Regions from separate parts of the Enterobacter cloacae complex sp. HYC033_NIDB genome, predicted to be linked through region 3. Evidence: predicted binding sites of a transcription regulator. Region 3 holds the regulator's gene; each other region holds the start of a gene.

Region 1 (7,997 bases), 1.3 Mb from region 3:
CAATGCTGATCACGCGGATATTGTCGCTGATGCCTTCCAGTTCCGGAATGAGCGAGCACATGCCGCGAATGAGCAGATTTACCGGAACGCCGGAGCTGGAGGCCGCGTACAGGCGGTCCACCAGCCCTTTGTCCACCAGATTGTTGAGCTTCAGCGTGATGCCGGACGACAAGCCGTTCTGCGCATTGGCAATCTCTTTATCGATCATATCGTACAGCAGGCGCCGTGAGTTCTGCGGTGACACCAGCAGATAATCGAAGCTCACCGGGCGGTACGGGTTCTCAATGAAGTTGAACACCCGACGCACTTCGTTGGTGATGCGGGCATCGGCAGTCAGCAGCGAATAGTCGGTGTAGATTCTCGCGGTTTTCTCGTTAAAGTTCCCGGTACCGATATGGGCGTAGCGCACAACGTCGTCGCCCTCTTTACGGGAGATCAGGAACAGCTTGGCGTGAATTTTCAGCCCTGGCGCGGAGAAGATGACGTGTACGCCCGCTTCCGTCAGTCGGCGCGCCCAGTGGATGTTGGCCTCCTCGTCGAAGCGAGCCTGGAGCTCAACCACCACGGTCACTTTCTTGCCGTTGTGCGCCGCGTGGATCATCGCATCGATGATACGGGAATCTTTCGCCACGCGATAAATGTTGATTTTGATCGCCAGCACGTTCGGATCGAACGAGGCCTGACGCAGCAATTCCAGCACGTGTTCAAAGGTGTGATACGGATAGTAGAGCAGCACATCCCGTTCGCGGATGGCGTCGAACCCGTTGCGGAACTTATCGAACCAGATATGGCGCAGGCGCGGCAGCGGTTTGTTCACCAGATTGGCCTTGCCGACGTTCGGGAAGCCAATGAAATCTTTAAAGTTGTGGTAACGCCCACCGGGGATAATGGAGTCGTAGCGGGAGATGGTCAGCTTATCGCGCAGCATCTCCACCATCGCGTCCGGCATATCGCGTTGATAGACAAACCGCACCGGCTCCGCCGTCAGGCGCTGCTTGAGGCTGGAAGACATCAGCTCCATCATGCTGGCCTCCATCTCATGCACCAGATCGTACTCGGCGTCACGGGTCATCTTCATCGAGTAGGCGTTGAGCGCGTCGTAATCGAAGAAGCCTTTGAAGATATCGTCCAGGCAGTAGCGCAGGATGTTATCCAGCAGGATCATCGGCTTACGTCGGCGCGGGGTTTCCGGCGGCAGGTTTACAAAGCGTGGGACTTTATCAGACGGTATTTCCAGCAGCGCGTAGTTAATGGTCTCACCCCGAATGATTTCTACCGCCAGATAGGTGTAATCATCTTTCAGGAACTGCACCAGATCGGTTTCACGGTTGATCAGAATCGGGGTGATATGCTGGCGCAGATAATGTTTGAAATAGTGGCGCAGCCAGTTTTGCTGATTCGCGGAGAGCTGGCGTTCGTTGATCAGGAAGATTTGGTTGCGTGCCATTTCCAGCAGCAGCTCGTTATAGAGGCCATCAAATTCCTGATCGGCTTTCATGACGCGAGACTGGATTTTTCCAAGCAGATGCCGGGAGTGGGAGTTCAAGCCCTGTTCTTCGCTGATGATGATTCGGCGTTTCAGTTCGGCGAAGCGAACCTTGTAGAACTCATCCAGATTGTTGGAATAGATGCCTAAAAAACGCATACGTTCAATCAGCGGGTTGCTTTTATCGGCCGCTTCCTGAAGTACACGTTCGTTGAATGCTAACCAGCTTAGCTCTTTCTCGATGTATAACTTTTCCTGACCCATTACAGCTCACACTCCAGTTCAATCACAGGACGTGGTAAATCCGTCTCGTCCTTATTATGGCGAGCATTTCCACGATATGTCCAACAGTGCCAGAAAAGTATGACAGTTATTTTTTTGTTGGGGAATTTAGAGGGTTGGGGGAGGGGGGGCGGGTGGCGCTGCGCTTACCACGACCTACGGGACCGTAGGCCCGTGCAAGCGAAGCGCCGCCGGGCAATTCAAACAGACTACTCTTCAGCCGCATAACCCTGCGGGGGCAACTTCACGCCGTCCAGCCAGGCTGCGCCGTTGCGCATCTCCAGACGTCCATCGACAAACCAGCTTACCACCAGCGGATAAATGGCGTGTTCCTGCGTCTGCACACGTTCGGTCACGTCGTCTTCGTTGTCGCCGTCAAAGACCGGTACTTTTGCCTGCAAAATGACCGGACCGCCGTCCAGCTCGTCGGTGACGAAATGCACGGAGGTACCATGCTCCTCATCGCCGTTCTCCAGCACCTGACGATGGGTGTGCAGACCGGGGTATTTTGGCAGCAGGGAAGGGTGGATATTGAGCAGTCGTCCGGCGTAGTGTGCAACAAAAGCCGGGCTCAGGATGCGCATGTAGCCTGCCAGCACCACCACGTCAGGCGCGTAGGCGTCAATCTCCTGCACCAGCTCACGGTCAAAGGCTTCACGCCCGGCGAACTGGCTGGCTTCCAGCGCGTGCGCAGGAATGTTCGCTTCCCGCGCGCGCTCAAGGCCGAATGCATCGGCCTTGTTGCTGAATACTGCCCGAATGGTGCCATTGATTTTCTTCTGTTTGCAGGCGTCTATGATTGCCTGCAAATTGCTTCCGTTGCCGGAAATGAGCACCACGATGTTTTTCATTCAATGACCACACGCTGTTCGGAATCGGAAGCTTTAATCGTACCGATTTTCCACGCGTTTTCACCTTTTTCTGTCAGCAGCTTAACCGCTTTATCCGCTTCGCTGGCGGGCAGGGCGATAACCATGCCCACGCCGCAGTTAAAGGTGCGGTACATTTCGTGAGAGCTCACGTTGCCTGCGGTTTGCAGCCAGTTGAAGACGGACGGCCACTGCCATGAGGATGCGTCGATCACCGCCTGGGTATTGTCCGGCAGCACGCGCGGAATGTTTTCCCAGAAGCCGCCGCCGGTGAGGTGAGCGATGGCGTGCACGTCAACGTTCTCAATCAGCTCCAGCACGTTTTTCACGTAGATGCGGGTCGGGGCCAGCAGGTGATCTGCCAGCGGTTTGCCGTCCAGCTCGGTGGTCAGCGGGTCGCAACCGCTCACTTCGAGGATTTTACGCACCAGAGAGTAGCCGTTGGAGTGCGGACCGCTGGAGGCCAGCGCAACCAGCACATCGCCGTCAGCCACTTTGCTGCCGTCGATAATTTCTGATTTTTCTACCACGCCGACGCAGAAGCCTGCGACGTCATAATCTTCACCGTGATACATGCCAGGCATTTCCGCGGTTTCACCGCCGACCAGCGCACAGCCGGATTGCAGGCAGCCTTCGGCGATACCGTTAATGACGCTGGCTGCGGTATCCACGTCCAGCTTGCCGGTCGCGTAGTAATCGAGGAAGAACAGCGGCTCGGCGCCCTGTACCACCAGGTCGTTGACGCACATCGCCACCAGATCGATACCAATCGTATCGTGACGCTTAAGATCCATCGCCAGGCGCAGTTTTGTACCGACACCATCCGTACCCGAGACCAGCACAGGTTCACGATATTTTTGCGGTAGCGCGCACAGTGCGCCGAATCCACCCAGGCCACCCATCACTTCCGGGCGGCGGGTTTTTTTCACCACACCTTTGATTCGGTCAACCAGCGCATTACCTGCGTCAATATCAACACCGGCATCTTTGTAGCTGAGAGAAGTTTTGTTGGTCACGGCTTAAATCCCCACGCGATTGCATAGCTAGTAAGAAAAATCGGCGCAATTCTAACAGTCCAGGCAAACGTTTGCGAGCCTATTCTCGGCGCGAGGATCTTTTTTTCTGTGCGGGCTGTCCAGGGCAACAAACTTGACTCTGTTCACGAAAATGAAACCGGTTTCGGCGATCTGCTTGCAACGGCTATCCCCTTTGCACATCATCAAACTGAAACCGGTTTCTGTAACTGTTTTTGCAGAAAATAACGCAGAATGAGGGATAGCGAATGTCAGGATTTAAAGCAGGCTTTCTGTGGGGTGGGGCCGTTGCGGCGCACCAGCTCGAAGGCGGCTGGAAAGAGGGCGGCAAGGGCGTGAGCGTTGCCGATGTCATGACGGCAGGCGCCCACGGGGTACCGCGTGAAATCACCAACGGCGTGCTGGAGGGGAAAAATTACCCAAACCACGAAGCCATCGACTTCTATCACCGCTATAAAGAAGACATCAAACTCTTTGCCGAGATGGGGTTCAAATGCTTCCGCACCTCCATCGCCTGGACGCGTATCTTCCCGAAAGGCGACGAGCTGGAGCCGAACGAAGCGGGACTCAAATTCTATGACGATCTTTTTGACGAGTGCCTGAAGCACGGCATCGAGCCGGTGATCACGCTTTCCCACTTCGAGATGCCTTTCCACCTGGTGACGGAATACGGCGGCTGGCGCAACCGTAAGCTGATCGACTTCTTTGTTCGCTTCGCGAAGGTCGTTTTTGAGCGCTACCAGCATAAAGTGAAGTACTGGATGACCTTTAACGAGATCAACAACCAGGCCAACTTCCACGAAGACTTTGCGCCGTTTACCAACTCCGGGCTGAAATATGCGCCGGGAGAAGATCGCGAGCCGGTGATGTTCCAGGCGGCGCACTATGAGCTGGTGGCCAGTGCCCTGGCGGTGAAGGCGGGGCGCGAGATCAACCTGTCGCTGCAAATCGGCTGCATGATTGCCATGTGCCCCATCTATCCGCTGACCTGTGCCCCGGACGATATGATGATGGCGATGAACGCCATGCATCGTCGCTACTGGTTCACCGACGTTCACGTGCGCGGCAAGTATCCGCAGCATCTGCTCAACTACTTTGAACGTCGCGGCTTCGCGCTGGATATCACCGAAGAAGATAAAGTAGCGCTGACGCAGGGCTGCGTGGATTACATCGGGTTCAGCTACTACATGTCTTTCGCCACCAAGGCGACGGCGGATAATCCGACGCTGGATTACGACGAGAGCAAGAGCCTGGTCTCTAACCCGTACGTGCAGAAATCCGACTGGGGCTGGCAGATTGACCCGGTGGGGCTTCGCTACTCCCTCAACTGGTTCTGGGATCACTACCAGCTGCCGCTGTTTATCGTTGAGAACGGCTTTGGCGCGATCGACGTGCAGGAGAGCGACGGCACGGTGAACGACCAGTACCGCATCGACTACCTTTCCGCACACATCCGCGAGATGAAAAAAGCGGTGGTGGAAGACGGCGTGGATCTGATGGGCTATACCCCGTGGGGCTGTATCGACCTGGTCTCTGCCGGCACAGGCGAGATGAAAAAACGCTACGGCTTTATCTTTGTCGATAAAGATAACGAAGGTAACGGCACGCTGAACCGCAGCAAGAAGAAATCGTTCGACTGGTATAAGCAGGTGATTGCCAGCAACGGCGATAACCTGTAATTGTCGGGTGGCGCTAACGCTTACCCGACCTACACTACACGTAGGCCCGAGTAAGCGCAGCGCCACCGGGCAGAACCCGCACCCAAGCCGGAGCTTCGCCTCCGGTTTTTTTGTCTCTAAATCACTTTGATTGATATACGTCAAGCAAGATGGGTATGGCGCAATCCGAAAAAAGCGGTATAATCCCGCGATTTTTTTGCGGATGCCACCTCAGAGGAGAAAGAGAATGAAGATTGTGGAAGTGAAACACCCACTCGTTAAACACAAGTTGGGCCTGATGCGTGAGCATGACATCAGCACGAAGCGTTTTCGCGAACTGGCTTCTGAAGTGGGTAGCCTGCTGACCTACGAAGCGACCTCTGATCTGGAAACGGAAAAAGTGACCATCGAAGGCTGGAACGGTCCGGTACAGGTTGAGCAGATCAAAGGTAAAAAAATTACCGTGGTGCCAATCCTGCGTGCGGGTCTGGGCATGATGGAAGGCGTGCTGGAGCACGTCCCAAGCGCGCGTATCAGCGTGGTGGGTATCTACCGTAACGAAGAGACGCTTGAGCCGGTCCCGTACTTCCAGAAGCTGGTCTCTAACATCGACGAGCGTATGGCGCTGGTGGTTGACCCGATGCTGGCGACCGGCGGTTCGATGATCGCCACCATCGACCTGCTGAAAAAAGCGGGATGCAGCAGCATCAAAGTGCTGGTGCTGGTTGCGGCGCCGGAAGGTATCGCGGCGCTGGAAAAAGCGCACCCGGACGTTGAACTCTATACCGCGTCTGTCGACCAGGGACTGAACGAGCACGGGTACATCATCCCGGGGCTCGGCGATGCCGGCGATAAGATTTTTGGTACTAAATAATCGAATAACGATAAAGAAGCCGACTTTGATAGTCGGCTTTTTTTTGAATAAAAACCAACAATGACACTCAGAGGAAAACACTATGACGCGCCGTGCTATCGGGGTGAGTGAAAGACCGCCGCTTTTACAGACAATCCCGCTTAGTTTGCAGCACCTGTTCGCCATGTTTGGCGCAACCGTGCTGGTGCCAATCCTGTTTCACATTAACCCGGCTACCGTGCTGCTGTTTAACGGCATCGGTACGCTACTTTACCTCTTCATCTGTAAAGGCAAAATCCCGGCCTATCTCGGGTCGAGCTTCGCGTTTATCTCCCCGGTTCTGCTGTTGCTGCCGCTGGGTTATGAGGTCGCGCTGGGCGGCTTTATCATGTGCGGCGTGCTGTTCTGCCTGGTCTCCTTCATTGTGAAGAAAGCCGGTACCGGCTGGCTGGACGTGATGTTCCCGCCTGCGGCAATGGGGGCCATCGTTGCCGTCATCGGCCTGGAGCTGGCGGGCGTGGCGGCGAACATGGCCGGGCTGCTGCCTGCGGACGGTCAGTCACCGGATTCTAAAACCATTATTATTTCGCTGGTGACGCTGGGCGTGACGGTATTCGGTTCCGTCCTCTTCCGCGGCTTTATGGCGATTATCCCGATCCTGATCGGCGTGCTGGCGGGTTACGCGCTCTCCTTCCTGATGGGCGTTGTGGATACCACCCCGATTGCCGAGGCGCACTGGTTCGCGCTGCCAACCTTCTACACCCCGCGCTTTGAATGGTTCGCCATTTTCACTATTCTGCCTGCCGCGCTGGTGGTGATTGCTGAGCACGTCGGCCACCTGGTGGTGACGGCGAACATCGTGAAGCGCGACCTGATCCGCGACCCGGGCCTGCATCGCTCCATGTTTGCCAACGGTTTCTCCACCATCATCTCTGGTTTCTTCGGCTCCACGCCAAACACGACTTACGGTGAGAATATCGGCGTAATGGCGATCACCCGCGTCTACAGCACCTGGGTTATCGGCGGCGCGGCGATCATCGCCATTCTGCTCTCCTGCGTTGGTAAACTGGCGGCGGCGATCCAGATTATCCCGGTTCCGGTGATGGGCGGCGTTTCCCTGCTGCTGTACGGGGTGATCGGTGCCTCCGGTATTCGCGTGCTGATTGAATCCAAAGTGGATTACAGCAAGGCGCAGAACCTGATCCTGACCTCCGTTATCCTGATTATCGGCGTGAGCGGCGCGAAGGTGCACATCGGCGCGGCAGAGCTGAAGGGGATGGCGCTGGCGACCATCGTCGGCGTCGGCCTGAGCCTGATTTTCAAGCTGATCTCAGTGATCCGCCCGGAAGAGGTGGTGCTGGACGCGGACGAAAGCGAAAAAGCGCCACATTGATCGTCATGCCGGGCGAAGGATCGCCCGGTTCTCTCCTTGCAGGTTCCGTGTTAAACTCCATTCCGATTTTATGTAAGATCTCTGGTTGAGGTATTTCTGAACGGACCGGCACAGCTCTCTCTGCCACTTTATCTCCCTGACGACGAAACTTTCGCGAGTTTCTGGCCGGGTGATAACCCCTCTTTACTGGCTGCACTGCAAAACGTGCTGCGCCAGGAACACAGCGGATACATCTATATCTGGTCACGCGAAGGCGCGGGACGCAGCCACCTGCTGCATGCCGCCTGTGCGGAGCTTTCGGCGCGCGGTGACGCGGTAGGCTATGTGCCGCTGGATAAACGCACCTGGTTTGTGCCTGAGGTGCTGGAGGGCATGGAACATCTCTCCCTGGTCTGCATCGATAATATCGAATGCGTGGCGGG
Region 2 (7,997 bases), 1.4 Mb from region 3:
GCGTTTCCGGCATCGTACAGCAGGTCGGCGGAGGTGATTTCATCCATCGTCCAGCGCATCTTCAGGCCACTGAGCTGCGTGCCGTCCGTCACCAGTTCGGTTTTCAGGCTGATAAAACTGTGAGGATGTGCGCCGGCGGCGAAAGTGAAAACCGCCAAAAATAACGCTACCGCGCTTTGTTTAACTATTTGCATCTGTTCCTCACGTCAAAAATTCTGTGATGTTCGCCAGCAATCCTGAGTGAAAGGCCTGCCGGTGCGCTTTTCAGCGCCCATCCTTTAGCTATTCTTATCAAACATTCACACTGGATACCCGACAGATGATGACGACGCTTGAAATTCCATCTGTGCTTTCCAGTTCGCAGCGCCGCTGCCAGGTGCTTTTGATGCTTTACCTGCCCGATGCTGCCGTCACCGCACAGAGCATAATCGCTGCCAACGGCGTGGACGACGTCATGGCACGGCAAGATATAGCCGAGACGCGCGATGAAATCCAGCGCTATCATCGCCTTGATATCGTCACGCACCATGATGGCTGCTACCGAATTGAGGGGTCCGCCCTTAATCAACGTTTGTGCCTGCTGCACTGGCTGCGCAGGGCGCTTCGGCTGTGTCCACATTTTGTCGCCCAACAGTTTACCCCTGCCTTAAAAACCGCGCTTAAACAGCACGGCATTGCCCGCCCGCTTTATGACGATGCGAACCTTCGGGCGCTTATCAACTTTTGTGCGCGCAAGCTTCAGCGCCAGTTTGAGTCCCGCGACGTACAGTTTTTACAGCTTTATCTGCAATATTGTCTGATTCAGCATCATCTGGGCAATACGCCAGAGTTTTCGCCCGTTCAGCGCAGCTGGACGCAGTCCCGAGGGGAATACTTTACGGCGCAGGAAATTGTCCGCCACTGGAAACGGCGCGTCCCGCAGGGAACGCACAGCGATGAACAGCTGTTCCTGGCACTGCTGTTTATGATGCTTCGCACACCCGACCCGGTGATGGATAAACACCAGCAGGATCAGCGCCTGCGTCGCGCCATCGTGCGTATGATTGCCCGTTTCCGGGCGCAAACCGGGATGAACTTCAGCGATGAGCAAGGGCTGACCGATCAGCTTTATATTCATCTGGCTCAGGCGCTGGACCGCTCCTTATTTGACATCGGCATCGACAACAGCCTGCCGGAAGAGATCCACCGTTTATACCCCCGGCTGCTGCGCACCACTAAAGAGGCGCTGTTTGAGCTGGAAGCCGAATTTGGTCTGCGATTCTCCGGTGAAGAGATGGCTCTGGTGGCGGTGATTTTTGGTGCCTGGCTGATGCAGGAGACCGACCTGCATGAAAAACAGGTGGTCCTGTTAACGGGGGAAGATAAAGCCTGCGAAGCGTTAATTGAGCAGCAGCTTCGCGAGCTGACGCTGCTGCCGCTCAATATTCGTTATCTTAGCCTGGAGGCGTTTAAGAAGGAGGGCGCCCCCCGCGAGGCGGCGCTGGTCATTACGCCTTATCCAACCGCCCTGCCGCTGTTCTCGCCGCCGCTCATTCATGCCGTTGAGGCCCTGAACACGCAGCAGCAGGAACATATTCGCGTTATGCTCGAATCATAGTTACGAGCGAGCAGCCACCTTTGGGCGGATGACGATGGCAGGTAAAGCGACCAGCGCCATCACCCAGAACACACTGTGCCCCAGGTGCTGATAGAGGAAACCGGCAAATACGGTCATCACCGCAATACTGCCGCCCATCGCCACCGCTGAATAGACCGCCTGAAGACGAATAACGTCCCCACCCTCTCGCGCCGCGATGTAGCGCATCGCCGCCAGATGGCACACGGTGAAGGTTCCGCAGTGCAGAATTTGCGCCACAATCAGCCACGGCAGCTCAGTCGTCCAGCCCATGATGCCCCAGCGCACCACGCCGCAAACGGCGGAAAGCAGCAGCAGGTCACGCGCCCCGAAACGACGGAAAAGTTTTTGGCTCAGCGCGAAGATAATGACCTCCGCCACCACGCCGAGCGACCACAGGTAGCCTACCGCAGAAGCCGAGTAGCCCGCCCCCTGCCAGTAGATGGCGCTGAAGCCGTAATAGGCCGCATGTGCCCCCTGGAGCAGACAGACGCAGGCCAGGAAACGCCAGCTTTGCGCCACCAGCGAGCGCCAGGCGGGCCAGCCGGCGCTCTCCTGATGGCGGCTTTCGCCCTGCGGCATTACCGACGGACGCAGCAACATACCGAGCAGCATCGAGGCGATGCCGAGCGTTAACAGCGCCAGAATGGCACGATAGTCATAGAGGCTGACCAGCTTCCCGACCAGCGCAGAGCCGATCACGAAGGCAATCGATCCCCACAGGCGCACGCGGCCATAGTCCATGGTGATCTGCTTTTGCCAGGTGTTCGCCAGGGCATCCGTCAGCGGCACCAGCGGGGAGAAGAACAGATTAAAGCCAACCATTACCACCATCAGCCAGGCAAACTGATGGCTGACCCAGAAGCAGGCCGCAAAGACCAGCGTCAGCAGGGCCAGAATTCGCACCGCTTTAATCAGTAAGGAGGGATCGCTGACGCGGGGCGCAATCAGCAGGCTACCCAGGAAACGTGCCACCAGCCCCGCGCCCAGCAGGATGCCAATGGTCTCAGGCGTCAGACCAATTCCCTTGAGCCAGACGCTCCAGAAAGGCAAAAAAATACCGTAACTAAAGAAATAGGTGAAATAGCTGAGCGCCAGCCAGCGCGTGGAATGCAAGACCATGAATCCCTCCCGAAATGGAGGCGATAGTCTGGCGTTAATCCCTGACTTTAGCAAGTCGTTAGCGCGCTATAAATTAACGATAAATTAACATCATGGACAGCTGGTCGGCGTATGGCGAGAGCGGCAAAATTGTATTACGTTTAAAGAACATCGCCTGAAGAGGTCGTTTGCCATGAACAGCTTACGTTATTTCGATTTCGGCTCCTCTCGTTCTTTCCTGCTTTTAATTGCCCGCATTGCTATTGTGGTCCTGTTTATTATTTTCGGTTATCCCAAGCTGACGGGGTTTAGCGGCACCGTTCAGTATATGACGTCGCTCGGCGCCCCCATGCCCATGCTGGCCGCCATTGTTGCGGTGGTGATGGAAGTCCCCGCCGCGATTCTGATCGTGCTGGGCTTTTTCACCCGCCCCCTCGCGGTGATCTTTGTCTTCTATACGCTGGGAACAGCGGTGATTGGTCACCACTACTGGGATATGACGGGCGATGCGGTTCTGCCAAATATGATTAACTTCTACAAAAATGTGAGTATCGCTGGCGGCTTTATTTTGCTGGCGATTACCGGGCCGGGGGCCATCTCCCTCGACCGACGTTAGCCCATAAAAAAAGGCCGCATGAGCGGCCTTTTTCAGTTCTGCGACGCAGAGAATTATGCGTACACTGGGAAGCGTGCGCAGATGTCCAGAACTTTACCTTTAACGCGCTCGATAACCGCGTCGTCATTGATGTTGTCCAGAACGTCACACATCCAGCCCGCCAGCTCTTTCACTTCCGCTTCTTTAAAGCCACGGCGAGTTACGGCCGGAGAACCGATACGGATACCGGAAGTCACGAACGGGCTCTTCGGATCGTTTGGCACGCTGTTTTTGTTGACGGTAATGTTGGCGCGGCCGAGGGCTGCGTCAGCTTCTTTACCGGTCAGGTTCTTATCAACCAGGTCCAGCAGGAACAGGTGGTTTTCAGTCCCGCCAGAGACCACTTTGTAGCCACGGTTCAGGAACACTTCCACCATCGCTTTGGCGTTTTTAGCAACCTGCTGCTGATAAACCTTGAACTCTGGCTCCATCGCTTCTTTCAGCGCGACGGCTTTCGCGGCGATAACGTGCATCAGCGGGCCGCCCTGGGCGCTTGGGAACACGGCGGAGTTCAGCTTTTTGTACAGCTCTTCGTCACCGCCTTTCGCCAGGATCAGGCCACCGCGTGGACCCGCCAGGGTTTTGTGGGTAGTGGTGGTTACAACGTGCGCATGTGGAACCGGGTTCGGGTAAACGCCTGCCGCAATCAGACCGGCAACGTGCGCCATGTCGACGAACAGGTACGCGCCGATGCTGTCAGCGATTTCACGCATTTTTGCCCAGTCAACGATGCCGGAGTAAGCAGAGAAGCCACCGATGATCATCTTCGGCTTGTGCTCTTTGGCCTGCTTCGCCATGTCTTCGTAGTCAATTTTGCCGGACTCATCAATACCGTAAGGGATGATGTTGTAAAGTTTGCCGGAGAAGTTAACCGGGGAGCCGTGAGTCAGGTGGCCGCCCTGCGCCAGGTTCATACCCAGAACGGTATCGCCCGGCTGCAACAGCGCGGTGTAAACAGCGAAGTTAGCCTGAGAGCCAGAGTGCGGCTGGACGTTCGCGTAGTCAGCGCCAAAGAGTTCTTTCGCACGGTCAATCGCCAGCTGCTCGACGATATCAACGTATTCGCAACCGCCGTAGTAGCGCTTGCCCGGATAACCTTCAGCATATTTGTTGGTCAGCTGAGAACCCTGCGCCTGCATTACGCGCGGGCTGGTGTAGTTTTCGGAGGCGATCAGTTCGATGTGCTCTTCCTGACGTACTTTTTCCTGCTCCATAGCCTGCCACAGTTCGGCATCATAATCGGCAATGTTCATTTCACGCTTTAACATCCGCATCTCCTGACTCAGCTAACAAGTAAATTTTTGGCCTGAAAAGGCAGTCCTGTTGGACGACGGGCAACAGTATAACTGAATAGTTCTGCGATAACAGGTCTTGACAAACGATTTTACGCAAACGTTTACCTCCACGCCACGCAAGGGTTTGAGCAATAAAGCTCTCGCCATTTTCAACGGATTTCTTTTCAGCTTTGTGATGCATATTTTTCACGATGCAAAGAACCATTTACATTGCAGGGGTATTTTTATAAGATGCATATAAAATACATCATTAAAGTAACATCAGAAGGAAGCTGCTATGCTCGACGCCCAAACCATCGCTACCGTGAAAGCCACAATCCCCCTGCTGGTTGAAACGGGTCCTAAACTGACCGCCCATTTCTACGATCGCATGTTCGCGCATAACCCGGAGCTCAAAGAGATTTTCAACATGAGCAACCAGCGTAACGGCGATCAGCGCGAAGCGCTGTTTAACGCTATTGCCGCCTATGCCAGCAACATCGAAAACCTGGCGGCTCTGCTGCCTGCGGTGGAAAAAATCGCCCAGAAGCACACCAGCTTCCAGATCAAACCTGAGCAGTACAACATCGTCGGCAGTCATCTGCTGGCAACCCTGGACGAAATGTTCAGCCCGGGCCAGGAAGTACTGGATGCCTGGGGTAAGGCCTATGGCGTACTGGCAAACGTATTCATCAACCGTGAAGCGCAGATCTACAGCGAAAACGCCAGCAAGAATGGCGGCTGGGAAGGCACGCGCGCCTTCCGCATCGTTGAGAAAACCCCGCGCAGCGCACTGATCACCAGCTTTGAGTTTGAGCCAGTGGACGGTCAGCCGGTTGCCGATTACCAGCCGGGCCAGTATCTGGGCGTCTGGCTGAAGCCTGAAGGCTTCCCGCACCAGGAGATTCGCCAGTACTCCCTGACCCGCAAGCCAGACGGCAAAGGCTATCGCATTGCGGTTAAACGTGAGGAAGGCGGTCAGGTATCCAACTGGCTGCATAACGAAGCCAGCGTGGGCGACGTGGTCCATCTGGCGGCACCGGCGGGCGATTTCTTTATGGCCGTTGAAACGAATACCCCGGTGACGTTGATCTCCGCAGGCGTAGGTCAGACGCCAATGCTGGCAATGCTGGATACGCTGGCGAAAGCAAACCACAGCGCGCAGGTTAACTGGTTCCACGCGGCGGAGAACGGTGATGTGCACGCCTTTGCGGATGAAGTCAAAGCGCTCGGAGCGACCCTGCCGCGTTTCACCGCGCATACCTGGTATCGCCTGCCGACGGAGGCAGACCGCGCAGCGGCTCGTTTCGACAGCGAAGGCCTGATGAATTTAGGGCAGCATGAAGGGGCGTTCAGCGCACCGGGGATGCAGTTCTACGTTTGTGGGCCAGTAGCGTTTATGCAGTATGCCGCGAAGCAGCTGGTAGACCTGGGCGTGAATAAAGACAACATTCATTACGAATGTTTCGGCCCGCATAAAGTGCTGTAATCGCCCGGCGGCGCTGCGCTTGCACGGGCCTACGAAGGGTTTTGTAGGCCGGGTACGCGCAGCGCCACCCGGCAAGAATGTTAAATCGCCGCGTCGTCTTCTTCGCCGGTACGGATACGGATCACACGCGCCACGTCAAAGACGAAGATTTTCCCGTCGCCAATTTTGCCGGTCTGCGCCGTGCGGATGATGGTGTCCACACAGGTATCGACGATATCATCGCTCACCACGATCTCGATTTTCACTTTCGGCAGAAAGTCCACCATGTACTCTGCGCCACGGTATAGCTCGGTGTGGCCCTTCTGACGACCAAAACCTTTTACTTCAGTTACGGTCATCCCGGTGATGCCTACTTCTGCCAGCGCTTCACGTACATCATCCAGTTTGAAAGGTTTAATAATCGCATCAATCTTTTTCATGGTGGGTCCTTAAACTCTTGCCAGTAAGCAGCCTCGTAATCGGTTGCTCACAGTATCATATTCAGGCGAATTTTGCGGTATTACTCTTTAAAATCGTTCGCTTCCAGCTCGTGGCGTGAGAGCAATTTATAAAACTCGGTACGGTTACGCCCGGCCATGCGCGCCGCATGGGTTACGTTGCCTTTGGTGATTTGCAGCAGCTTGCGCAGATAGTTCAGCTCGAACTGGTTTCGCGCTTCCGCAAAGGTCGGCAAGGCCGTGTTTTCCCCCTCGAGGGCCTGCTCCACCAGCGCATCGCTGATCACCGGCGATGACGTCAGCGCCACGCACTGCTCAATCACGTTCACCAGCTGACGTACGTTGCCCGGCCAGCTTGCGGTCATCAGACGTTTCATCGCATCGGTGGAGAACGCGCGCACGAAGGGTTTGTGGCGGTCAGCGGCCTGGCGCAAAAGGTGATTTGCCAGCAGCGGGATATCTTCCGCACGCTCGGCCAGCGCCGGGATTTTCAGGTTGACGACATTCAGTCGATAGTAAAGATCTTCACGGAACTCGTTGCGCGCCATCACCTTGGGTAAATCGCGATGGGTAGCGGAAATAATACGCACGTTGATATCGATATCGCGGTTGCTGCCAAGCGGACGCACTTTTCGCTCCTGCAACACGCGCAGCAGTTTGACCTGCAACGGCGCGGGCATATCGCCAATTTCATCAAGAAACAGCGTGCCCCCCTCAGCCGCCTGGAACAGCCCTTCACGGCTGCTCACCGCGCCGGTAAAGGCGCCGCGGGCATGGCCGAAGAGCTCAGACTCAAGCAGCTGTTCCGGCAGCGCGCCACAGTTGATGGCAATAAAGGCATTTTTACTGCGCGGGCTGGCGTTGTGGATAGCCTGGGCCAGGATCTCTTTCCCGGTCCCGCTCTGGCCGTTGATCAGCACGCTAACGTCGGATTGCGCCACCATCCGCGCCTGTTCCAGCAGGCGCAGCATCACAGGGCTACGCGTCACGATGGATTCACGCCAGGCGTCGTCGCCGGATGGCGCCGCATGCTCAAGGGCGCTGTCGATTGCTTTATAGAGGGCGTCTTTATCCACTGGTTTGGTGAGGAAGCTGAATACCCCCTGCTGCGTCGCGGCCACCGCATCAGGAATAGATCCGTGAGCGGTGAGGATAATCACCGGCATCCCGGGCTGCTGCTTCTGGATCTCCGTGAACAGTTGCAGGCCATCCATTTCATCCATGCGCAAATCACTGATCACCAGATCGATTTTCTCGCGGCTGAGCACTTTCAGCCCCTCCTGCCCGCTTTCAGCGGTGACCACGCTGTAGCCTTCGCTGACCAGACGCATTCCCAGCAGCTTTAACAGCCCGGGATCGTCATCCACCAGTAACAGATGGGCAGGTTTACGGCTTGTCATGGCTTCACATCCTCTTGTTTCGGCGT
Region 3 (7,997 bases):
CTAATCACTGGTATTTAACATAGTTTCCCGCGCAATCAGGCGTGCGACGTTTCTGTCTGCGCGTTTTCACTCTGCTCGCGATGGGCTGAGGACTGCATGCGATAGCCCAAACCCGCCAGCGCAACGGTGACCAGCATCACGCTGGTAGTGGTGAGCAGCGGGGTTGCAATCAACGCCGAGACCACGAGACTTGCCAGGAAGCACAGGCCAAGTTGCAGGGTATTTTGCAGCGCGGCAGCGCGGCCTGTCGCCTGCGGGAATGGACGCAACGCCTGGGCTACAACGATAGGGTAGATAGCCCCGTTAGCGATCGCCATGACGCAGAACGGAATCAAAATTTCTGCAAGCCCGGCGCCGGGTATAAAGCCGACAGCCCAGGTCGCAATCACGCTTAGTGCATACAGCACCAGCAGCCAGGGCAGCATCTGTTGGCCTTCCCATTTTTGCAGCGCGGCGCGACAGCCATAGCCACCCACCAGGAAGGCGATGGTCTGTGGTACATAGCTCAGGCCGATAGCCGCCGGGCTGTAGCCCATGTCATGCAGAATGAACGGCGAACCGGTTAGCCAGGCAAAGAAGCTGGCAGAGCAGGCAGCATAAATCAGCACGTTACCGCGATAGGCTTTCGACCGCAGTAAAGAGGTAAAGGTGATGGGCTTTGCGTCCGGATGCGTCTCTTTTTTATGCGCAGGTTTAAGCCCGAAAGCAGGCAGCATCAGGACCAGCGTAATAGCAAAGAGCGTGGCGAAAATGGCCTGCCAGTCGAAATGCGCCAGGATCCAGCTGCCCAGTAACGGGGCAAGCGCCGGCGACAGGCCGACCAGCGGCATAATAGTGGCGAATATGCGGTTAGTGCGCGAGGCGGGGTAGTAATCGGTCACCAGCGCCTGCCAGGTCACCGCTGCGGCGCAGACGCCGACCGCCTGAATAAAGCGCAGCGCCAGCAGCCAGGCGGCATCGCGGACCCACAGCATGCCCAGACAGCCTACGGCAAAAATCGCCAGCCCCAACAACAGGACGGGCTTACGGCCAAAACGATCCGAGAGCGGCCCCCACAGCAATTGCGCAAAAGCAAAGCCAGCAAGGAACAAACTTAAACTGGCGCTGATGGCGGCGGCAGGGGTTTGCAAATCTTCCTGCATCGCGGCGAACGCGGGCAGATACATATCGGTTGCCAAAAAGCCCAGCACGCTTAAGCCGCCGAGCCAGACTAAAAATCCTTTCCTGGGTTGCACTTTTTTCTCCTGAGGAGGCAGGTGTACGTTGGCGCAGAGTGTAGGGAGTGCAAAGCGGCTTGTGAAACGCTAATATTTGGCGGGTGCGTTCAAAAAATTTGCAGGCTAAAGATGTGGTCAGATTATTCCCTTGAAGTGGTTGATGCCGTGGCGCGTAACGGCAGCTTTACCGGTGCCGCCCAGGAGCTGCATCGCGTTCCCTCGGCTATCAGCTATACGGTGCGCCAGCTGGAAGCGTGGCTGGCGGTCCCGCTGTTCGAGCGGCGCCATCGCGACGTGGAGCTCACGCCTGCCGGAGCGTGGTTTTTGAAGGAAGGGCGGTCTGTTATCAAAAAAATGCAGATCACCCGTGAGCAGTGCCAGCAGATCGCCAACGGCTGGCGCGGGCATCTCGCTATCGCGGTGGATAACATCGTTAAGCCGGAGCGGACCCGGCAGATGATCGTCGATTTCTATCGTCATTTTTCCGACGTCGAACTGCGTGTTTCGCAGGAAGTGTTCAACGGCGTCTGGGATGCGCTGGCGGACGGCAGGGCGGAGATGGCGATTGGTGCAACCCAGGCGATCCCGGTTGGGGGGCGCTACGCGTTTCGCGACATGGGCATGCTGAGCTGGACCTGCGTGGTCGCGCGCGATCACCCGCTGGCGGCGCTGGAAGGTCCGCTGAGCGATGACACCTTACGCAACTGGCCCTCGCTGGTGCTGGAAGATACCTCCCGCTCGCTGCCCAAGCGCATTACCTGGCTGCTGGATAATCAGCGCCGCGTGGTCGCGCCGGACTGGGAGTCGTCGGCCACCTGTCTGAGCGCGGGGCTGTGCGTTGGCATGGTGCCGGTGCATTTTGCGCGCCCGCGCATCGATGCGGGAGAGTGGGTGGCCTTGACGCTGGAAAACCCCTTCCCGGATGCCGCGTGCTGTCTGACGTGGCAGCAAAACGACGTCTCGCCCGCCATGGCCTGGCTGCTGGATTATCTGGGCGACAGCGAAACGCTGAACCGGGAGTGGTTGCGGGAACCAGCATAGCTGGCCCCGTAATGAGATTAACGACGGTAGTCGCGGAACGGACCGTCCGCAACGGAACGGCGTTCAATCAGGCGCGGGTGAACTTCAATGGACTGGGACTGTTCACGCTTGTTGACGATCCTGTCCAGCAGCATGTTGAAGGCCGTTTCACCCAGCGAATCTTTCGGCTGGTGAATGGTGGTCAGCGCCGGGGTAAAGAAGCGGGCGTTGCGCACGTTGTCATAGCCGATCACCGAGATATCCTGCGGGACGCGCAGGCCGAGTTCATCCGCCGCGCAGAGCGCGCCCATCGCCATGATGTCGCCGCCGCAGAACACCGCGGTAGGGCGATGCGGCTGGGAGACGATCTGCTGCATGGCGCGATAGCCCGACTCCGGCTCGAAGTCGCCCTGAACAATCCAGTTTTCCGGCACGGTGATCAGCGCCTCTTCCATCGCTTTCATGAAACCGGCCAGACGGCCAGCTCCGGTGTTACGCTCCAGCGGACCCGGGATCACGCCAATTTCACGATGACCGCGTTCTACCAGATAACGCCCCGCCATGTAGCCGCCTTCAAAGGCGTTATCAATAACGGAGTCGGTGAAGTCTGCGCGCGCTTCGCCCCAGTCCATGACCACCATCGGAATGTGGCGATACTCTTCCAGCATGGAAAGGACCGACTCAGGGTATTCAGAACACATTACCAGCAGGCCGTCGACGCGCTTTTGCGCCATCATTGACAGGTAAGCGCGCTGTTTTTCAATGTTGTTCCACGCGTTGCCCAGAATCAGGGTATAGCCTTTCTGGAAGCAGTTTTTTTCAACGGCTTCGATGATTTCAGCAAAGTAGGCCGCTTCACTGCTGGTGGCCAGCAGGCCAATCGATTTGGTGTGATTAACCTTCAGGCTGCGGGCGACGGCACTTGGCGAGTAGTGCAGTTCTTTGATTGCCGCCCAGACGGCATTACGCGTCTCTTCAGCGACGAAACGCGTTTTGTTAATAACATGTGATACGGTTGTAGTGGAAACGTTTGCGCGTTTTGCTACGTCTTTAATTGTTGCCATTAAATGTCACTCCAGACCATATCCTAAGCTCCTGAAAAAATTGAAGGTAAACGTTTGCCTTCTCTCACCCTTATCACGCAAACATGAGTTGCGACACGCCGGGAAAACGACACAGGACGTCAGGAGGGGGTCAGTGGCCGGTACGCTAATAAATTTAGCGTGGAATTTTGTCCTATCTTGATGAAAAGGGGAAGAGGTAAAGTGGATATCCGTTTAAATCCTGGAAGATTTTTGACCTGAACTGTGTAAAAATGAGCAAGCTCACTTTTCGTAGGGTGAATAAAAGGAGAAAAATTGATGAGTACCGATCTGAAGTTTTCGCTGTTTACCACCATTGTTGTTCTTGCTCTGATTGTTGCCGGTGGTTTAACCGCTGCACTGCACTGATTCAGGCGGAGGGAGAACTTTCTCCCTCTCTTGCCGCTATTGTTACCTCTCCGGCAAAAATCTTTTGCCAAAATGTTAACTTCTCATTTTTTGTGATTGATGTCATGCTTTTGACTTCTTAGTTCTGTGCCGGGTTATGGCACGGTATCCGGAGTCTCTTCATGAAAATCAATTTTCCCCTGCTGGCCCTGGCGATTGGCGCCTTTGGGATTGGCACCACTGAATTCTCCCCTATGGGGTTATTGCCTGTTATCGCCCGGGGTGTGGACGTCTCAATTCCTGCGGCCGGTATGTTAATTAGCGCCTACGCGATTGGCGTGATGGTGGGCGCGCCGCTGATGACGCTGCTGCTTTCCCACCGCGCTCGCCGCAATGCGCTGATTTTCCTGATGGCGATTTTCACTCTCGGAAATGTGCTTTCCGCGATTTCGCCCGATTACACCACTCTGATGCTTTCGCGCATTCTGACCAGCCTCAACCATGGCGCCTTCTTCGGACTGGGCTCGGTTGTTGCCGCCAGCGTGGTGCCAAAACATAAGCAGGCCAGCGCGGTAGCCACTATGTTCATGGGCCTCACCATCGCTAATATCGGCGGCGTTCCCGCTGCCACCTGGCTGGGAGAAGCCATCGGCTGGCGTATGTCTTTCCTCGCAACCGCCGGACTGGGCGTGGTCGCGATGGTTGCGCTGTTCTTCTCACTGCCGAAAGGAAGTGCGGGAGAACGTCCGGAAGTACGTAAAGAGCTGGCGGTGCTGATGCGTCCTCAGGTGTTGTCCGCGCTGCTCACCACGGTACTGGGGGCCGGGGCGATGTTTACGCTCTACACCTATATCTCCCCGGTGCTGCACGACATTACCCACGCAACGCCACTCTTTGTTACCGCGATGCTGGTGCTGATTGGTGTCGGGTTCTCGATTGGCAACTATCTCGGCGGGAAATTTGCCGACCGCTCCGTCAGTGGAACACTGAAAGGTTTTTTAACGCTGCTGATTGTCATCATGGTGGCGATTCCGTGGCTGGCGCGTAACGAAGTGGGTGCCGCGATTGCCATGGTGGTGTGGGGCGCCGCAACCTTTGCCGTGGTGCCACCGTTGCAGATGCGTGTAATGCGCGTTGCGCACGAAGCGCCGGGGCTCTCTTCGTCGGTGAATATCGGTGCGTTTAACCTGGGCAATGCGCTGGGGGCCGCAGCGGGCGGGGCGGTGATCTCAGGTGGTTTGGGTTACAGCTTTGTGCCGGTGATGGGGGCGATCATTGCTGCACTCGGCCTGCTGCTGGTGATGATGTCTGGTCGTAAACAGCCTGAAGCGGTGTGTACGGCGGAATAAACAAAAACGCAGAAGGGCTGCCCCTTCTGCGTGTCTCTTACGCGGCGAAGTTCTTCGCAACAAATTCCCAGTTAACCAGTGCCCAGAAGTGTTCCAGGTAGTTCGGGCGCGCATTACGGTAATCAATGTAATAGGCGTGTTCCCATACGTCCACGGTCATCAGCGGCGTGGCGCTGGTGGTCAGAGGGGTACCCGCATTAGAAGTGGAAACGATAGCCAGTTTGCCATCAGCCTCTTTGACCAGCCAGGTCCAGCCGGAGCCAAAGTTTTTAACGGCTGCGTCAGTAAACTTCGTTTTAAAATCCGCGAAACTGCCGAACGCGGCGTTAATCGCTGCCGCCAGCTCACCGGTAGGTTCTCCGCCTGCATTGGGGGCCAGGCAGTGCCAGTAGAAGGTGTGGTTCCACACCTGTGCGGCGTTGTTGAATACGCCGCCGTCTGAACTGCGCACGATCTCTTCCAGCGTTTTGCCTTCAAAATCGGTGCCCTTGATCAGATTGTTCAGGTTGGTGACATAGGTCTGGTGATGCTTGCCGTAATGGTACTCCAGGGTTTCCGCGGAAATGTGCGGGACCAGGGCGTCTTTTGCATACGGTAGTGCAGGTAATTCGAACGACATTGCTTCTCTCCTTATAGTTTTATACGTTGCCAATAACCCTACAGATAACAAGGACAGAATAGCAAATTGAAAGGGTATGCAAAAGAGGAACTTACCCTGCCATGGAGGCGGCAGGGCAGGGTTTAGCGAATGGTTTTTGGCGTCATCACGCGGCGCGCACCCACATAGTGGCGCACCCAATAATCTTCGCTGAGAGAGGTGATCTGAATGTCCTGACCGCTGCGCGGTGACTGGATAAATTTACCGTTACCCACATACACCCCAACGTGATCGGCCGTACCGCGTCCCTGGGTGCGGAAGAACACCAGGTCGCCATTTTGCAGTTCGCCACGGTTTACAGGCGCGGCGTCGCGCAGATGGTACATCTCATTGGCGGTGCGTGGAATGCGAAACTTCACCAGATCTTTATAGGCATAATAAACCAGCCCACTACAGTCAAAACCGGTGCGCGGAGAGGTGCCACCCCAGCGATACGGTTTACCTATTTGCCCCATCAGTTTGTTCATCGCCGTTTTTTGCGCTTTCTGCATACGCGCTTTATGCACGTCAGCCAGCTTCGTCACTTTTGCGCATTTCGTTTTATGGCCTTTGCGCACGGTGCATTTTTCATTCACCAGGCTGGCGGTCGTGCGGGTGGTTTTGTGCGTGCCGGAACGGAGAGTTTTGGGTTTACTGGAGGCGGTCTTTTTGGTCTGAGCGGTGGTTTTCTTCTTTACTGTTTTACTGGTGGTTTTTTTCTTACGTTCTGTGGTTTTTGCCAGATGCGATTTTTGTACAGCAGAATGCCGCGCCTGTTCAGAGGCGTTCGCCGCTGGCGTAAATGAGAGTGTGGTAAACAGTAAAGCACAGAGCGTCATCGAGATTTTAGTTATCCGCGCCACTGGGCAGTCCCCTGATAAATGCAGGCCACAATGCATACCCGCGTGAGATTTACAAAACCTGTCGATTCTAATCCATAAAATCAGAAGAAGTTAATAGCATTTTTCATTCAAAAATTATGTTTCGTTAGCAAGTGCAAAAAAATTCACCATTCTGACGCACTCCTGTTCGCTCCTTAAGCAAAACCGCACCCCGTCTGGGGATAAACGACATTAGCAATGCAACTTTATGCGATAAGCGATAAAATAATTAGACGTGACAAAAATGTTATTTTCCGATGTCGGCCTGACCCGCTACAATGTCAGACTGATGCCGTAACAGAAGTTAAAGGAAGCAAGACATGAGCACCACTATTGAAAAAATTCAGCGCCAGATCGCTGAAAACCCGATTCTCCTGTACATGAAAGGTTCTCCGAAGCTGCCAAGCTGCGGCTTCTCCGCGCAAGCGGTTCAGGCGCTGTCCGCCTGTGGTGAGCGTTTTGCTTACGTTGATATCCTGCAAAACCCGGACATTCGTGCTGAACTGCCAAAATACGCCAACTGGCCGACCTTCCCACAGCTGTGGGTTGATGGTGAACTGGTCGGTGGATGCGACATCCTGATTGAAATGTATCAGCGCGGCGAACTGCAACAGCTGATCAAAGAGACTGCGGCGAAGTATAAAACCGAAGAGCCGGACGCAGAGTAAGTTTTCTGCGGATATAAAAAAGCGACCACATTATGTTGGTCGCTTTTTTTTGCCTGTGGGGCTATTGATTACCCAACCTACGATTGAAGATCGGCCTCGTCGCCCATCGGCAGCGGCCAGCCGCCGAGACGTTTCCAGCGGTTGACGATCTCACAGAACAGCTCCGCCGTACGCTCGGTGTCGTATAACGCGGAATGCGCCTGGGTGCCGTCAAACGCAATACCCGCCGTGATGCAGGCTTTAGAGAGCACGGTTTGCCCCAGCGCCAGGCCGCTCAGCGCGGCGGTGTCGAAGGTCACAAACGGATGGAATGGATTACGCTTGAGCGAGGCACGCTCGGCGGCAGCCATAGTGAAGCTGTGATCAAAGGTGGCATTGTGGGCCACCATGATGGCGCGGCTACAGTCATTCTCTTTCATGCCTTTGCGCACCATTTTGAAAATGGCGTGCAGCGCCTCGTATTCGCTTACCGCCCCGCGCAGCGGGTTTGTCGGATCGATACCGTTAAAGGCCAGCGCCTCTGGCTGTAAGTTTGCCCCTTCAAAGGGTTCAACGTGGAAATGCAGCGTGGTGTCCGGTACAAGCCAGCCCTGTTCATCCATCTTCAGCGTGATGGCGGCAATCTCAAGCAGCGCATCGGTTTTAGCGTTAAATCCGGCTGTTTCTACATCAATGACAACGGGATAAAAACCACGAAAACGGTCGCACAGACCGGTAAATTGAGCGTTATCGGACATCAGGGTCTCTTACAAGGGGGAAAAAGCAGTGCGCATTATGGCAAATTTTGAGAGGGGA

Evidence for each region. The regulator PurR, encoded in region 3, represses purine synthesis genes. The targets are predictions, from matches to a motif close to CANGCAAACGTTTGCNTG.
Region 1: purM (phosphoribosylformylglycinamidine cyclo-ligase) is a predicted target of PurR. The motif match lies at 3,714-3,731, and genes of this name have one in related genera.
Region 2: glyA (serine hydroxymethyltransferase) is a predicted target of PurR. The motif match lies at 4,757-4,774, and genes of this name have one in related genera.

What each region holds. Positions count from the first base shown of each region.
Region 1 is NZ_CP115123.1:4,208,430-4,216,426, reverse strand. It holds gene ppk1 (polyphosphate kinase 1) at 1-1,750, opposite strand, end outside; gene purN (phosphoribosylglycinamide formyltransferase) at 1,978-2,619, opposite strand; gene purM (phosphoribosylformylglycinamidine cyclo-ligase) at 2,616-3,653, opposite strand; gene O1721_RS20160 (6-phospho-beta-glucosidase) at 3,920-5,350, shown strand; gene upp (uracil phosphoribosyltransferase) at 5,577-6,203, shown strand; gene uraA (uracil permease) at 6,286-7,575, shown strand; gene O1721_RS20145 (DnaA inactivator Hda) at 7,672-7,997, shown strand, end outside.
Region 2 is NZ_CP115123.1:4,278,053-4,286,049, forward strand. It holds partial or broken gene O1721_RS20435 (DUF1007 family protein) at 1-194, opposite strand, end outside; gene csiE (stationary phase inducible protein CsiE) at 320-1,597, shown strand; gene O1721_RS20445 (3-phenylpropionate MFS transporter) at 1,598-2,737, opposite strand; gene O1721_RS20450 (DoxX family protein) at 2,910-3,332, shown strand; gene glyA (serine hydroxymethyltransferase) at 3,386-4,639, opposite strand; gene hmpA (NO-inducible flavohemoprotein) at 4,944-6,134, shown strand; gene glnB (nitrogen regulatory protein P-II) at 6,215-6,553, opposite strand; gene glrR (two-component system response regulator GlrR) at 6,634-7,971, opposite strand; gene qseG (two-component system QseEF-associated lipoprotein QseG) at 7,968-7,997, opposite strand, start outside.
Region 3 is NZ_CP115123.1:2,874,549-2,882,545, forward strand. It holds gene punC (purine nucleoside transporter PunC) at 36-1,235, opposite strand; gene punR (DNA-binding transcriptional activator PunR) at 1,347-2,258, shown strand; gene purR (HTH-type transcriptional repressor PurR) at 2,276-3,301, opposite strand; gene cydH (cytochrome bd-I oxidase subunit CydH) at 3,599-3,688, shown strand; gene O1721_RS13895 (MFS transporter) at 3,850-5,016, shown strand; gene sodB (superoxide dismutase [Fe]) at 5,054-5,635, opposite strand; gene O1721_RS13905 (C40 family peptidase) at 5,758-6,516, opposite strand; gene grxD (monothiol glutaredoxin 4) at 6,855-7,202, shown strand; gene rnt (ribonuclease T) at 7,280-7,939, opposite strand.